Regions from separate parts of the Weizmannia agrestimuris genome, predicted to be linked through region 1. Evidence: riboswitches for the same ligand, from Rfam matches in the RefSeq annotation. Region 1 holds a riboswitch; the other holds the start of a gene.
What was found. A riboswitch is a leader RNA that binds a small molecule or an ion and turns the genes downstream of it on or off. The one in region 1 is predicted to bind cobalamin.

Region 1 (7,218 bases):
GGGTTCGATGCCGCATGGGCTGATTTCCCACGAAAGTCAAACTGGATCGCATCCATGGCAAGCGACTCACCGCTTTCATACGACTCATCGGCCGGGTGGACAATCATCGCGGCATCGATCCCATCGAAAATACCCTGTTCCGCCATCGCAACTTTCGCACCGTTCGTTTCTTCTGCAGGTGTCCCGAGCACCACCACGCGGCCGCCGGTTTCGTCAACCATTTTGCTTAAAAGCACACCCGCACCCGCGCTCATCGTTCCGATCATATTGTGGCCGCAGCCGTGGCCGACACCCGGAAGCGCATCATATTCGCATAAAAAGGCAACTGCCGGCCCTGTTTTTCCGCTGTCATAAACTGCTTTAAAAGCGGTCGGCCTGCCGACAATTCCTTTTTCCACTGAAAAGCCGTGTGACGCAAGGAAGTCCGTGAGTAATTTCATAGACTGGTATTCCTGGTCGCCAAGTTCGGGATGATGATATAAGTAGTCGCTCATTTCCCAGAGCTTGGACTCGATTTGACTCAAATGGTGTCTAAGCTGTTCCTTCATTGGATGGCCCCCTTGTATTGTTCGTGTGCGCCAAAGTTAATATTTATAAATAATATGTTATAAATATACATCACCTTTCCCATTCGGGCAACCCTTTTTTATAAAAAATACAAAAAGACCCCATCTTGCTTTCAGATGGAGCCTTCTTCGTCATATAAACTACTGCTATTCATGAAATGTTCCAGCCATACGGTTTGCAAATGTCCCGGTGCTCACCGGCACGGGCACAGCAACCATGCCGGCCGTCGCGGGGGCCGTAGATTTGCTGGATGTCCCGTGGCTTTTTTGCAATATGCGGGCTTCCTTATGCCATCATTTTGCAAATATCATTTGAAAATGCAACCGGGTCTTCAATCTCGAGCCCTTCAATCAGCCGCGCCTGGTTATACAACAGGTTTGTATAAAGCTTGCATTTGTCCTTGTCATGGGCGAACGCCTCTTTTAATGCGTTAAATACATCATGATGGATGTTAATTTCGAGCACTTTATCGGCTTTTACATTTTGTCCGTTCGGCATTGCGCTCAACACTTTTTCCATTTCAATCGACACTTCGCCGTCCGTTGTAAAGCAGACCGGATGCGATTTTAAGCGGTGCGAGGCACGGACATTTTTCACTTTTCCGTCCAGTGTCTCTTTCATAAATGCAAAGAGCTCTTTGTTTTCTTTTTCCTCGGCATCGGTTTCTTTTTTGTCTTCCGTTTCAAAACCGAGATCGCCGCTTGATACGGACCTGAATTCTTTTTCCTTATAATTCATGAGCATCTTGATCGCAAATTCATCGATGTCTTCCGTAAAGTAAAGGATTTCGTATCCTTTATCAAGCACAAGTTCCGTCTGCGGCAATTTTTCAATCCGGTCAATCGACTCACCGGTTGCGTAATAAATGTATTTTTGGTCTTCCGGCATGCGGCTTACGTATTCATCAAGCGTAACAAGCTTTTTCTCTTTTGAAGAATAAAACATCAGGAGATCCTGCAAATCTTCTTTGTGCGCGCCAAATTCATTGTATACCCCGAATTTCAACTGACGCCCGAATGATTTGAAAAATGCTTCGTACTGCTCACGGTTTTCTTTTAAAAGGTTAGCTAGTTCACGCTTGATTTTGTTTTTGATATTTTTCGCAATCAGTTTTAGCTGACGGTCGTGCTGGAGCATTTCCCGCGAAATGTTCAGAGACAGGTCTTCGGAGTCGACCATCCCTTTGACAAAACTGAAATAATCCGGTAAAAGATCCGGGCATTTTTCCATAATCAGAACGCCATTCGCATACAGTTCCAGCCCTTTTTCATATTCCGGCGTATAATAATCGAACGGAATTTTTTCCGGAATGTAAAGAATTGCATTGTAACGCACGGTGCCGTCAACTTTGATGTGAATATGCTTGACCGGTTTGTCAAAGCCGTAATGCTTTTCCATATAAAATTGCTCATAATCTTCATCTGTCAGCTCACTCTTGTTTTTGCGCCAGATCGGGACCATGCTGTTGAGCGTTTGTTCTTCTTTGACCTCTTCGTATTCATCATCGCTGCCCTCTTTCAGGCGCCTTTCCGTTACATCCATTTTAATCGGGTAGCGGATAAAATCGGAATATTTTTTCACAATGGCCCGCAGCCGGTACTCTTCCAAATACTGATCGTAGTCTTCATCCTCTGTGTTTTCTTTCAGCTTCAATATAATATCCGTACCGTTGCCGTTTTTTTCGCACGGCTCAATCGTATAGCCTTCCGCACCTTTCGACTGCCATTTATAAGCCTGATCGCTCCCCGCAGCCTTGGAAATGACGGTAATTTCATCTGCCACCATGAACGCCGAGTAGAAGCCGACGCCGAACTGGCCGATAAGATCATACCCGTCTTTCATTTCATTGTCATGTTTAAAAGCGAGCGAACCGCTTTGCGCGATCGTGCCGAGGTTTTCTTCCAGTTCCGTCTCCGTCATGCCGATCCCGGTATCAGAAACAGTCAGCGTCCGGTTTTCTTTATCCGGGGTAATTTTAATGTAGTAGCTGTCTTTATCAAATGTTAAATTTTCATCTGTCAAAGCTTTGTAATAAATTTTATCAATCGCGTCGCTGGCGTTGGATATCAGCTCACGCAAGAAAATTTCTTTTTGCGTGTAAATCGAGTGGATCATCATGTCGAGAAGCCGTTTGGATTCTGCTTTAAATTCCTTTACCGCCACTTCGATCTCTCCTTTATATGTATAGATGATGGCAATGTCCCTTTAGCACTCCTAACACCAGAGTGCTAACATCTTATTTTTTAGCACAGCACCGCTTGTTTGTCAATGAAATAGTGGCAGAAATTGTCCTTTCCAACAGGCAGGGGTTGTTCTATAATTAATTACTGACATCTAAATACGGGCTTGGGCGATGGAAACAGGTGAAATTCCTGTACGGTCCCGCCACTGTGATGGAAAACATTTTCCTAAGTCAGATCTTTCTCCCAAGCTGTCGGTTTATTTGAAGCCTACGAGGTATAGGCGAAAAAAATTTTGCCCTTGTATACCTCTTTTGTACAAGGGGTTTTTTATGAAAGGAGAGCGGTAATGGTGGGGAAAAGCGCAAGAAGACTCTTTCTGGGAATTGTTTTTGTTTTGGCATTTGCAGTTCCAATCCACAGTTTTGCAGCAGTATCTGTCTGCAAAGATATAAAGGATACGGCATCATATTTTAAATCTTCCGCTTTAAACTCGGATTTTGCAGTAGCCGCACTGGCAAAGGAGAATTTGCTAACAGCCCATGAGATAAAGCAGTACCGGAAAGTTTTAATAAACCGGGTGAGAGCCAAAGGCAAAGAGTTAACCGGTACGGAACTCGTTAAGACCATCATTGCTCTAAAAGCGATTGGAGAGGATCCGGAAAACTTTCAAGGAGAGAATTTGATCAAACGCGTATACGATACGGCGGCAGAAAGCTCGGTAACCGGATATGCCTATGATTTAATCGCTTTGAATACGGATAATTATGAGATTCCGAGTGATGCACCGAATACTCCTGCTAAAATTGCAGCAAAACTGGTTGATGCGGAACTTCCGGACGGCGGTTGGAGCTGGAGTTTGACCGCCAAAAATTCGGATGTTGACTCAACCGGCATGGTACTGACCGCGCTTGGCACTTATCAGGATAAACATGATAAAGATGTGAACACGGCAATCCGGGATGGCATTAAATACTTGAAGGCAGCAGAAAAAGAAAACGCCAGCTTTGACAATTCGTGCACAACCGCCCAGGCCATCATCGGTCTTGTCTCTGTCGGCGTTGACCCGTCAACCGATGATTTTGTTAAAAAAGGCATGAATCCAATTTCTGCGCTCAGCACCTATAAAGATGCCAAAAACGGCGGGTACAAGTGGCAAACGGCAAGCGAATCTTCAGATAGCTTTTCAACAGAACAGGTTTTCCAGGCCCTTGTCGCCTATGACCTTTTTCTCAAGGGGGATACCCTGTATAACTTCCGGAAAGTAAGCAGCTCCTATTCTGCCTGTACAGACGCAACCGATTCGGGTGCCGGGGACAAGGATTCGAGCAGTAGCAATACCGGGAGTAAAGGTAGCGGCAATTCTCCAAATAATAATGGGACTGGCAAAACCACCAGCCAAAGTCCAGCTGCTGCCGCTGCAAAAGTGGTTGAAAAGCATGCGAAAGAAGTCGTCACCAAAACGAATACGATTACGAAAGATCATACAATTACAAACAACAACACCATCACAAAAACCAACACGGTAGAAAAGCCAGCTGCAACTAAAAATCAAACGCCGGCAAAAGCAGAAAAAGTTTCACATGCAAAAAAAGAGGACAAGCCTGCAGCTGCAACTGACCAGGCAACCCCTGCAGAAGATGTGCAGCAAGAGCCGAAAAAAGTCGTTATTACCAAAACAACGGGTATTTCTCCTGTGCACGGCTGGGTCGGTTCCCTATCTGCGGGTGCAGGCGTCATCCTGCTAATCATCAGTAAAAAATTTCTGGGGGTATGAGCAGGAATGAAATATAAAAGCATGATCATTGATAGTATTGCCGTCTTATTGATTGCATTCGGCGCCTGGTTTTTGATCGACGGTTTCCATTTTGAATCGAAAACCGTTAAAACCTATTCAGAAACAACACAAGTTGCAAACACTGCAGCAAAGGAAAAGAGTACGGCAGCAAAAGAAAATACATCCGGAAAGAAAACGGACGACGCTGGCAGTATCAAAACGGATGAAAAAAGCAATACGGGCGGATCCGGAAGCAACGTGAAAGATTCAGCCGCTCGTTCCAAAAATACTGAGGCTAAAGCTTCGACAGACAGCAAAACGGATGAAACACCTGCCACAAATACAAAAACGGCGGTCACATCCAGCACATCAACAAAAACGACAACTGGGGCTTCTTCGTCCGGTTCCAATGACAGCCGTGCTTCCGACAACACGGGAGCCTCATCTAAAGCAAAGGCCGAAACGGTTTCTTTAACGGTAAAGGGCTATAAAGGGCCAGTTTTCGGCGGCAAATACAGTTATAAAAGCGGAGACACAGCATTTTCCGTTTTAAAAACAGCTACCGCTTCTGAAGGTGTAAGCGTCGATTATTCCGGATCCGGTGCAACGGCCTATGTAAAAGGCATTGACGGCCAGTATGAAGGGGATCAAGGCGGCATGAGCGGCTGGAAATATAAAGTAAACGGAAAAGAGCCAAACGTTTCCGCAGGGACGTATAAATTAAAAGCCGGCGATCAGGTTGTCTGGTTCTATTCTAAATAGGAGTGCATAATATGGGGAATCAGCCGCTTGAAAAAAAGAAGTCAGCGAAGAACGCTTCACGGCTGACAAGGAGAATGGCGCTTCTTGCCATGCTAGCCGCACTGAGCGTGGCCGGACGGATTTTGATGGCGTCAATCCCGAATGTCCAGCCATGCACGGTGATCATCATTTGCAGTTCTTTTGTTTTCGGCATCCGCTTCGGTTTGGCGCTTGCGTTTTTAATCGTTTTCGGTTCCGATATGTTTCTTGGCATGGGGTTGTTTGCGATCATGCAATTTCTTGCGTGGGGGAGTATCGCGGTGCTTTCCGGTCTGCTCGGCAAGAAAGAGTTATACAAAAAAATCCCGCATCTCGTGTTATGTTTGTATGCAGCTTTTACCGGCTTCCTGTTTGGCTTTATGGTTTCATTAAATTATTTGTTTATCGGCGGGCCGTTTGCATTTTGGACATACTACCTCGGCGGGCTGTTGTTTGACAGCTACCATGCCGCGGGAAACTTCTTCTTTTATTTGATCTTAGGGCCGATTTTGATCAAACTGATTACAAAAGAAAAAGCACGGATAGATCGTATTTAGCCCAAGGCTGCCTGTTTCATGCAGGCAGCCTTGTTTGGGTGTTGTGATAGGGATGGATAAAATTGGCAACAAAATGACATAGTAAATTACTTGAAGATTGGCAACGTTTTTAAGATTATACGATTTCATTTATATATTGCATTAATTGTCTTATACTGCGAGTCTTTCGAGCTTCCATTGAATTGCACAATAAACACTAGCACCTCCTTAGTATCCATCAAAGGAGGTGCTGTCCTGTACTTATCAAAATTATACGTACTGATTACCCAGTTCTTCAATCTGTAATTGATATTCCCGCACAAAAGCCCTGGCCATCTTGGTAACTCCCGTAAAATCATTGTTTTCCGCAGGCTTCAACAAGCTTCCGCCAACGCCAATCATTCTGCATCCTACCTTTATCCAATCCCCCATATTATCCAGGTTTATGCCGCCCGAGGGCATAATTTCCAGTTGCGGCAAAGGGGCTTTAACATTTTTCACAAAAGCCGGGCCGACAATGTTACTTGGAAACAATTTAATTATTTCCGCACCTGCCTGCATCGCTTCTTTCATTTCATTAACAGTCATACACCCTGGGATATAAGGAATTTGATAAAGATTACATAGCAAGGCAGTTCCCTTATCGAAAGTTGGTGAAACGATAAATTCTGCTCCAGAAAGATGTGCAATTTGGGCAGTGGTGGAATCAAGAACAGTGCCAGCCCCTATCAATATATCACGTCGATCTTTATATTTCTCTGTAATTTTTCTTATTGCGATATCCGCGTTAGGGACTGTAAATGTTAATTCAATATTTTTGATCCCGCCTTCAATCAAAGCATCTGTAATTGGGGCTTGCTGAATAAGCAAAATTTCTAGATTTGGCAAGGATGCTCACGGCTTTTGCTTAAATTGAATGCAAGGGTTTTATAAAAAATACAGGGAAAAACTTGCACTTGAAACGCACCCTATGTGAAGGAAGGCCTTCATTTTTCTGCGCTTCCTTAACATAGACACCCTCTATGTGAAGAAAGACCTTCGTTTTTTCGTGCTTCCTTAACGTAGACGCGCCCTATGTGAAGAAAGATCGTCCATTTTCCTCGCTTCCTTCACCTAGGGATTGCTGAGAATAAGCAAAATTCCTAGACTTAGCAAAAATTTAAGTTTGCACTTGAAAGCTGATTCAAAGTATAGAGCAGACAGAATCGCATTTTCAAAGATGGTTTCTTCTATATTTTTAGATAAATCTTGTTGACAAATTGGGTACAAACTCAGAGTCGGATTCGTTCAGCAAGTCCTAATTAGGGTTTGCTGAATAAACAAAAATTCCAGATTTGACAAGGATTTTTCCGTCTCCCCTTATGCCCCGGCAGTTTCC
Region 2 (7,218 bases), on a different contig from region 1:
ATACGCTCGTATTTGATAAAACCGGCACGCTGACAAAAGGGAAGTCGGAAGTCACGGATTTGCACCTGCTTGGCACAAGGCGCGAAGAGGAAGTGCTCGGGCTTGTGGCCAAGGCGGAAACCGTTTCTGAACACCCGCTCGGCCAAACGATTGTGAAAGAAGCAGAAGCAAGGGGCATCCCGTTTAACCGGTATCACTTGCAGGAAGGTGAAGCGATAAAAGGGAAAGGCATGACGGCAACCATTGATGGCATAGCCATTACTGTGGGGAACCGCAAATTGATGGAAGCACAAGGCATCACCATTTCTCCATCAGCGGGCAGTTACGCAACCGATCGTGAAAAAATGGGGAATACTGCTATTTTTATTGCGGTCAATGGAAAGTTGGAAGCCATTCTGTCCATCGCCGACCAAATCCGTGAAGATGCCCGGGCTGCCTTGGAGGACATGCGCGCTGCCGGGATCAAAAGGATCGTCATGTTAACAGGCGATAACCGCCATACCGCCCGAGCCGTCGCCAACCAATTGGGTATTGATGCCTTTCATGCAGAGCTGCTTCCGGATGAAAAAGTGGACTATGTGAAGAAACTGAAAGAGGAAGGAGCTGTTGTGGCGATGGCAGGAGACGGCATGAATGATGCCCCTGCGATTGCAACGGCAGATATCGGGCTTGCCATGGGGAAAGGCGGAACGGATATCTCTATCGAAACGGCTGATATCGTTTTGATGGCAGACAAGCTTTCCCAATATGCCCATGCCTTTGCCCTGTCGAAAAAAACGATGCGGAATATGAAACAGAATATAGCAATTGCACTTTCGGTCGTCGTATTTTTGCTTGTTGGTGTTCTTCGGGGACAAGTAGACCTTGCAGCCGGGATGTTTGTCCATGAAGGAAGCGTTTTAGCTGTTATTCTAAATGCAATGCGGTTGATCGGATTTGCACCAAAGGGCGGACGGCAGAAGTTCAAGATCAGCAAAATCGGCCAACTTGATGGAGATCAATTACGGAAACCAGTGCGGCATGTAAAATAAAAACAAAAGGAGGGAAACGGAATGAAAAAAGCCGTGATGCAATTAGAAACGTTAACCTGTCCGTCTTGTATGAAAAAAATAGAAGGCGCGCTGGACAAAGTGGAAGGTGTGGAAAATGTGAAAGTACTTTTCAACGCCAGCAAAGCAAAAGTGGATTTTGACGAGGCAAAGGTTTCGGCAGATGAATTGAAAGAAATCGTTGAAAAAACAGGCTATCAAGTTCAAGCAGTGAAGACGAATTAAAAAAGGATAAGGTTGAGGCCAGTTGTTGGTCCCAACCTTTTCTTTTTTTGCAACCTGAAAGACGTATACGAATCAGCCCAGAAAGGTCGCGGTTGTTGGATCAACTTTTTCATTTTTGCAACTGCTGCTTGAAAGGGGCGGGAATAACGGGCTAATCGGGATTGCCTCTATAACGTAGACAGGTTCTATGTGAAGGAAGGCCTCCGTTTTTTTCAAGCTTCCTTAACAGGAAGATCTTCGTTATTTCGTGCTTCCTTAACGTAGCTGGGCTCTATGTGAAGGAAGGCCGTCGTTTTTGCATGCTTTCTTAACGTAGCCGGGTTCTATGTGAAGGAAGGCCGTCGTTTTTGCATGCTTTCTTAACGTAGCCGGTTCTACGTGAAGGAAGGCCGTCAATTTTGCAAGCTTCCTTAACATAGCCGGGTTCTATGTGAAGGAAGGCCGTCAATTTTGCAAGCTTTCTTAACGTAGCCGGGCTCTATGTGAAGGAAGGCCGTCATTTTTTCAAGCTTTCTTAACATAGCCGGGCTCTATGTGAAGAAAGACCTTCGTTTTTCCATGCTCCCTTAACGTAGCCGGGTTCTATGTGAAGGCAGCAGCCCACATTTTCACCAGTGCTTTACGAAGAGCGCCCCTATGAGAAGGAAACGCTTAAAATTTTTGCCATTGTGCTTCTGGTTTTTTGCAATGTCATGTGTGGGGGAGAAATTTAATGGGTAAAGTCAAACCGATGTATTGTACCTGCTCCCTCAATCGTCTAAAATGGATAACGGACTGTGAAAATCCATTCCTTAAGGAAAAAGGCGAAGAAGGCTGCTCCGTATTCGGCATCTTTTTACGGACAAACTTGAAACATATTCAACGTAACTGAGGATTGATATCTTTTGTCGAATATGGTAGGATAACAACATATAGAAATTCTAAAACAAAAAAATACTAAATATAGTATGCGAGTATTGGTGGCTTTGAAATGCCTGAAAAGGGAATCCGGTGGGAAACCGGAGCTGCCCCCGCAACTGTCAGTGTGGACGAAAGAGCGAACCACTGTACCGGCTGCTTTTTTTGGCGGCGGTATGGGAAGGGCTTCATTAGAATGAAACACAAGCCAGGAGACCTGCCAATACTCGAAGTTTCTATTCTTCGGGGTGCGGGAACGGGAAACGGCGGAACAGATGATCACGGATGCTGTTTTTCTGCCGTTTTTGCCGTTCATCCCCCTGAAATGAACGGTTTTTTTGCGTTCAAAAAAGGGAGGAGAAAACGTGATATCTATTCAACTGGAATCAAAAGAAATGATTTTGCAGCTCATTGATCAAATGTCTGCAGGCCTGGAGATTGAAACCGGCGCTTATAAGGAAAAGATTTTAAAGTTATGGGACCAGGATGCCTCTTTGGTGGAAAAAACAGATCTACTTATTAAACATGCCCTTGAAAATATCGATGAAGCAGGTGCGACCTGGACATTCTTTGCAGCGAGAATTTACTTACATAAGCTTTATGCCGAAGCCGCCAAAAACCGGCATTATGATCCAACCCTCAAGTACGGGTCTTTCTATGATTTGATCAGGCAGCTGGTAGAAAAAGGCATTTATTCTCCAAAACTGCTTGACAAATATACAAAGCAGGAAATAGAAACGCTCGGCCGCCTAATCGACCCGGAGAAGGATTTGCTTTTTACGTATCCCGGCCTCTATACGCTCGTAACCCGTTATCTGGCAAGTGATTTTGAAAAGCATGTCTATGAACTGCCGCAAGAGCGCTGGATGGTGATTGCGATGTACCTGATGCAGGATGAACAGCAGGAAACCCGGATGGAACATGTGAAGGAAGCGTACTGGGCACTCAGCAATCTGTACATGACGGTCGCAACCCCGACGCTCGCGAATGCGGGCAAAACGCATGGCCAGCTCTCGAGTTGTTTCATTGATACAGTGGCGGACAGCCTGCAATCAATCTATGACAGTAACACCGACATCGCCCAGCTTTCGAAAAACGGCGGCGGGATCGGTGTGTATATGGGAAAAATCCGTGGACGGGGAAGCGCGATTAAAGGTTTCCCGGGCATGTCGAGTGGTGTGGTGCCGTGGATCAAACAACTGAACAACACGGCAGTGAGCGTTGACCAGCTCGGGACAAGAAAAGGCGCCATTACCGTCTACCTCGATGTGTGGCACCGCGACATTGAAGATTTTCTCGATTTGAAGTTAAATAACGGCGATGACCGGCTCCGTGCCCGCGATATTTATACAGGCGTGTGCATCCCAGATTATTTTATGGAACAGGTGGAAAAGCGCGGGGACTGGTATGTTTTTGATCCGCATGAAGTAAAAGAAGTCATGGGGTTTGCTCTTGAAGATTTTTACGATGAAGAGAAGGGAAAAGGGAGCTGGCGTGAAAAATATGAGGCGTGCATCCATGCCGATCTCCGTTCGAAAAGGAAAGTTCCGGCGATCGAGATTATGAAGCGCATCATGAGATCGCAACTTGAAACAGGAGCGCCGTTTATGTTTTACCGCGATGAAGTGAACCGGCAAAACCCGAACAGCCACAAAGGGATCATTTACTGCTCCAATTTATGCACGGAAATTGCCCAGAACCAGTCCCCGACTGAGCTGATTGAAGAATGGATCAAAGAAGAAAATGTGATCGTAAAGAAATACCGTTCCGGGGATTATGTCGTCTGTAACTTGAGTTCCATCAATCTTGGGAAAGCTGTCCCGGACGGGGTGCTCGAACGGCTTATCCGCATCCAGGTCCGCATGCTCGATCATGTGATTGATGTCAATACGTTGCCCATTAAACAAGTGCAAATCACGAACAAAAAGTACCGTGCGGTCGGGCTTGGCACATTTGGCTGGCATCATTTGCTGGCACTTGAGGGAATTGAATGGGAAACGGAAGCAGCCGTCGAATATGCGGATAAACTGTACGAAAACATTGCCTACTATGCGATTAAAAGCAGCATGGAATTAGCCAGGGAAAAAGGCAGCTATCCGGCATTTCCAGGCAGCAAGTGGAGCACCGGCGCTTATTTTACCGGTAAAGGCTACACAAGTGAACGCTGGTTGGCGCTTGCTGAAGAAGTGAAAAAATACGGCTTGCGGAACGGATATTTAATGGCGGTTGCACCGAATGCGACCACTTCGATTATTGCCGGCTCGACAGCAAGCATTGACCCGGTTTTCCAGCCTTATTATATGGAAGAAAAAAAGGATTACAGATTTCCGGTTACAGCGCCTGATTTAGACCACCGGACGTACAACATTTACCGCCGTTCGGCTTATAAACTTGACCAAAGATGGTCCGTCCGGCAGAATGCGGCAAGGCAAAAACATATTGACCAGAGCATCTCTTTCAATTTTTATGTGCCGTACAATATCCGCGCGCAAGTGTTGCTTGATCTCCATCTGCAAGCTTGGAAGTCCGGCTTGAAAACGACCTATTATGTGCGCTCGACCTCCAATGAAGTGGAAGAATGCGAGTGGTGCCAAAGTTGAAAGTGCTGATTGCGTACTTATCCTATAGTGGCAATACAAAAGAAACGGCGGAACTGCTGGCATCCTGGTGCAGGGCGCGCGGGATGGCGGTGGACATGCACGAAATCGGCATTTCCCCGCCGTTTTCGCCGCGCGACTATGATTTGATCCTGGTCGGAACTTTCACATGGGAACGGGGCGCCACGCCTGAAGAAGTGAAGGATTTTGTTCTGGAAATTGGCTGGAAACCTCCCAATGTCGCTGTGTTTGGAACGGGGGAAACGCAATTTGGCGGTGATGATTTATTCTGCCTGGCCGCCCGCAAACTTGCAAAATTTTATAATAGCCCATGGGAACCGTTAAAAATTGAACAGTCTCCGAGGGGAAGCCAGGAAAAAGAAGTGGAAAAATGGATAGAAGGAGTGCTGGAAGATGTCAAACGCTTTGCTGGAAAAAGCGAAAACGTTGGATCCGGTTCACCCGAATAAAGCGACTGCCTTATTCGGAGGAAAGTCAAGCGGAATTTTAAACTGGAATGATCTTGCTTATCCGCACTGGTATAAGACGTATAAACGATTGTTGGGGAATTACTGGCAGTCGGATGAAGTGAATATGTCAACAGATGTGAAACAATTCCCGCTGTTATCGGAAAAAGAGCAGGAAACGTTTTTGAAAATCATCAGCCTGCTGGCAACGCTCGATTCTTCACAAACGAGGACGATTTTGCTTGCTTCACTGTATGCGACCGATCCGTCCATCCAATCGATTTTGGCGGTGATTGCCCAGCAGGAAGCTGTCCACAATGAGAGTTATTCTTATATTTTATCGTCCGTCGTGTCCCTTGATAAACAAAATGAAGCGTTTGAAATCGGGCGGAAAGATCCGGTGCTGCTAAAGCGAAACAAAAAACTGATGGAGCAATACAATGCGTTTGCCCAGCAGCCGGATGTGGAAGATATTGTGAAAACGCTCGTGTATTCGACACTGCTGGAAGGGTTGTTCTTTTATTCCGGTTTTGCTTTCTTTTATAATCTGGCGCGGCAGAACAAAATGGTCGGCACATCGACGATGATCAGTTATATTAACCGCGATGAGCTGGAACACGGGCGCTTTATTTCGGAACTGATCCGCGCGGTGCTTTCCGAACATCCGGAATTGAACACGCCGGCCTTTTCCGATTGGGTATATGCCCGGTTCCGCGAGTCCGTTGACTTGGAAACCGAGTGGTCGGAATACGTGCTCCAGGACGTGGAAGGGATCGATCTTGAGGAAATGGCAGGTTTTATTAAATACCGTGCCAATAAAATGCTGCGCATGATCGGATTAAGCGAGCTGTACCCGGAACATGTTGAAAATCCGATGAAATGGATTCGCGCCTATGCTGATAATTTCGATGCAACCAAAACGGATTTCTTTGAACAAAAGTCCCGTTCTTATACAAAAGTGAGCGATTTGAACGGATTTGATGAGCTGTAATCTGTCTAGAACACAGTTTGCAGCACGGTGAAAAAATATTTTCGGAAAGAAAACGGCAAAAAAAGATCTGATGGATGGCACTAGCAAAAAAGCGGGAGTGATTCCCGCTTTTTGCATGCCAACTAGGGCTTGCTGAATAAGCAAAATTTCTAGATTTGGCAAGGATGCTGACGGATTTGGCAAAAATTTAAATGCAAGGGGTTTACAACCAATTTAGGGAAAAACTTGCATTCAAAAGCCAATACAAACGAGATATTTTTAGACAGCGTTTACGGACAAATAGGGTGCAAACTCAGAATTGGATTCGTTCAGCAAGCCCCAATTACGTGGTGAAATGCTTTTCCTTTTTCAAACGCATGAGCGCTTTTTTATTTTTCCACAGCAGGATGATGAAGTTGCCCAGCCAGATCCATAAGAGAAAACGAGGATATTTTTGAAAAATGAGAAAGAGGGATAGCAGCAGGAATCCGGTTGTCGTTTGCAGGCTGTCTTCACTGCTGGTTGTTTTTTTGCCTTTTTTCACCACCTTTGCTAGGACATAAAAGCATGCAAGAATAACGGCATAAGTGAGGGATATGCGAAATTTGGTCAATGCGCTCCATACGCCGAAGCTTACGGCAAGGCCTTTTCCACCGTTTCCCTTTAAAAAAGGGGAAAAGGCATGCCCGGCAATCGGTGCCAGGGCAATGGGAATCAACGCCTTGTGCGATGGGACCGCCCCCGATTTTATGATCAGCCAAACTGGAAGAAAACCTTTGCCGAAGTCACCCGCAATGCCAAGCAGCCCAAATTTGTAACCGGCTTTTTTCCAAAGGTTTGCTGCACCAGGGTTTCCGTCCCCGGTTTTGCGAATATTGACGTTTAATAACAAGCCGATCCAGTAAGAAAACATCAGCGAACCGGAAAGAAAACAAAGTGCTGATAATAAAAAAGTCATTTGTTTTGCCCCCTTCCCACATCAATGTATCTGCCTTTCCAAAGCACTTTTTTAC

Region 2: another riboswitch for cobalamin. It lies ahead of NFR98_RS12355 (ribonucleoside-diphosphate reductase subunit alpha); the one in region 1 lies ahead of NFR98_RS10540 (prenyltransferase/squalene oxidase repeat-containing protein).

Annotation. Positions count from the first base shown of each region.
Region 1 is NZ_CALPDC010000026.1:23,887-31,104, forward strand. Features, by position in the region: gene NFR98_RS10530 (M20 family metallopeptidase) at 1-548, opposite strand, end outside; gene htpG (molecular chaperone HtpG) at 853-2,730, opposite strand; adenosylcobalamin (AdoCbl) riboswitch at 2,896-3,043, shown strand; gene NFR98_RS10540 (prenyltransferase/squalene oxidase repeat-containing protein) at 3,097-4,524, shown strand; gene NFR98_RS10545 (DUF4430 domain-containing protein) at 4,531-5,286, shown strand; gene NFR98_RS10550 (ECF transporter S component) at 5,298-5,861, shown strand; gene NFR98_RS10555 (bifunctional 2-keto-4-hydroxyglutarate aldolase/2-keto-3-deoxy-6-phosphogluconate aldolase) at 6,111-6,728, opposite strand.
Region 2 is NZ_CALPDC010000037.1:1,382-8,599, reverse strand. Features, by position in the region: gene NFR98_RS12365 (heavy metal translocating P-type ATPase) at 1-1,031, shown strand, start outside; gene NFR98_RS12360 (heavy-metal-associated domain-containing protein) at 1,053-1,274, shown strand; cobalamin riboswitch at 2,215-2,410, shown strand; gene NFR98_RS12355 (ribonucleoside-diphosphate reductase subunit alpha) at 2,537-4,771, shown strand; gene NFR98_RS12350 (flavodoxin) at 4,756-5,238, shown strand; gene NFR98_RS12345 (ribonucleotide-diphosphate reductase subunit beta) at 5,183-6,226, shown strand; gene NFR98_RS12340 (glycerol-3-phosphate acyltransferase) at 6,549-7,163, opposite strand; gene NFR98_RS12335 (glycosyltransferase family 2 protein) at 7,160-7,218, opposite strand, start outside.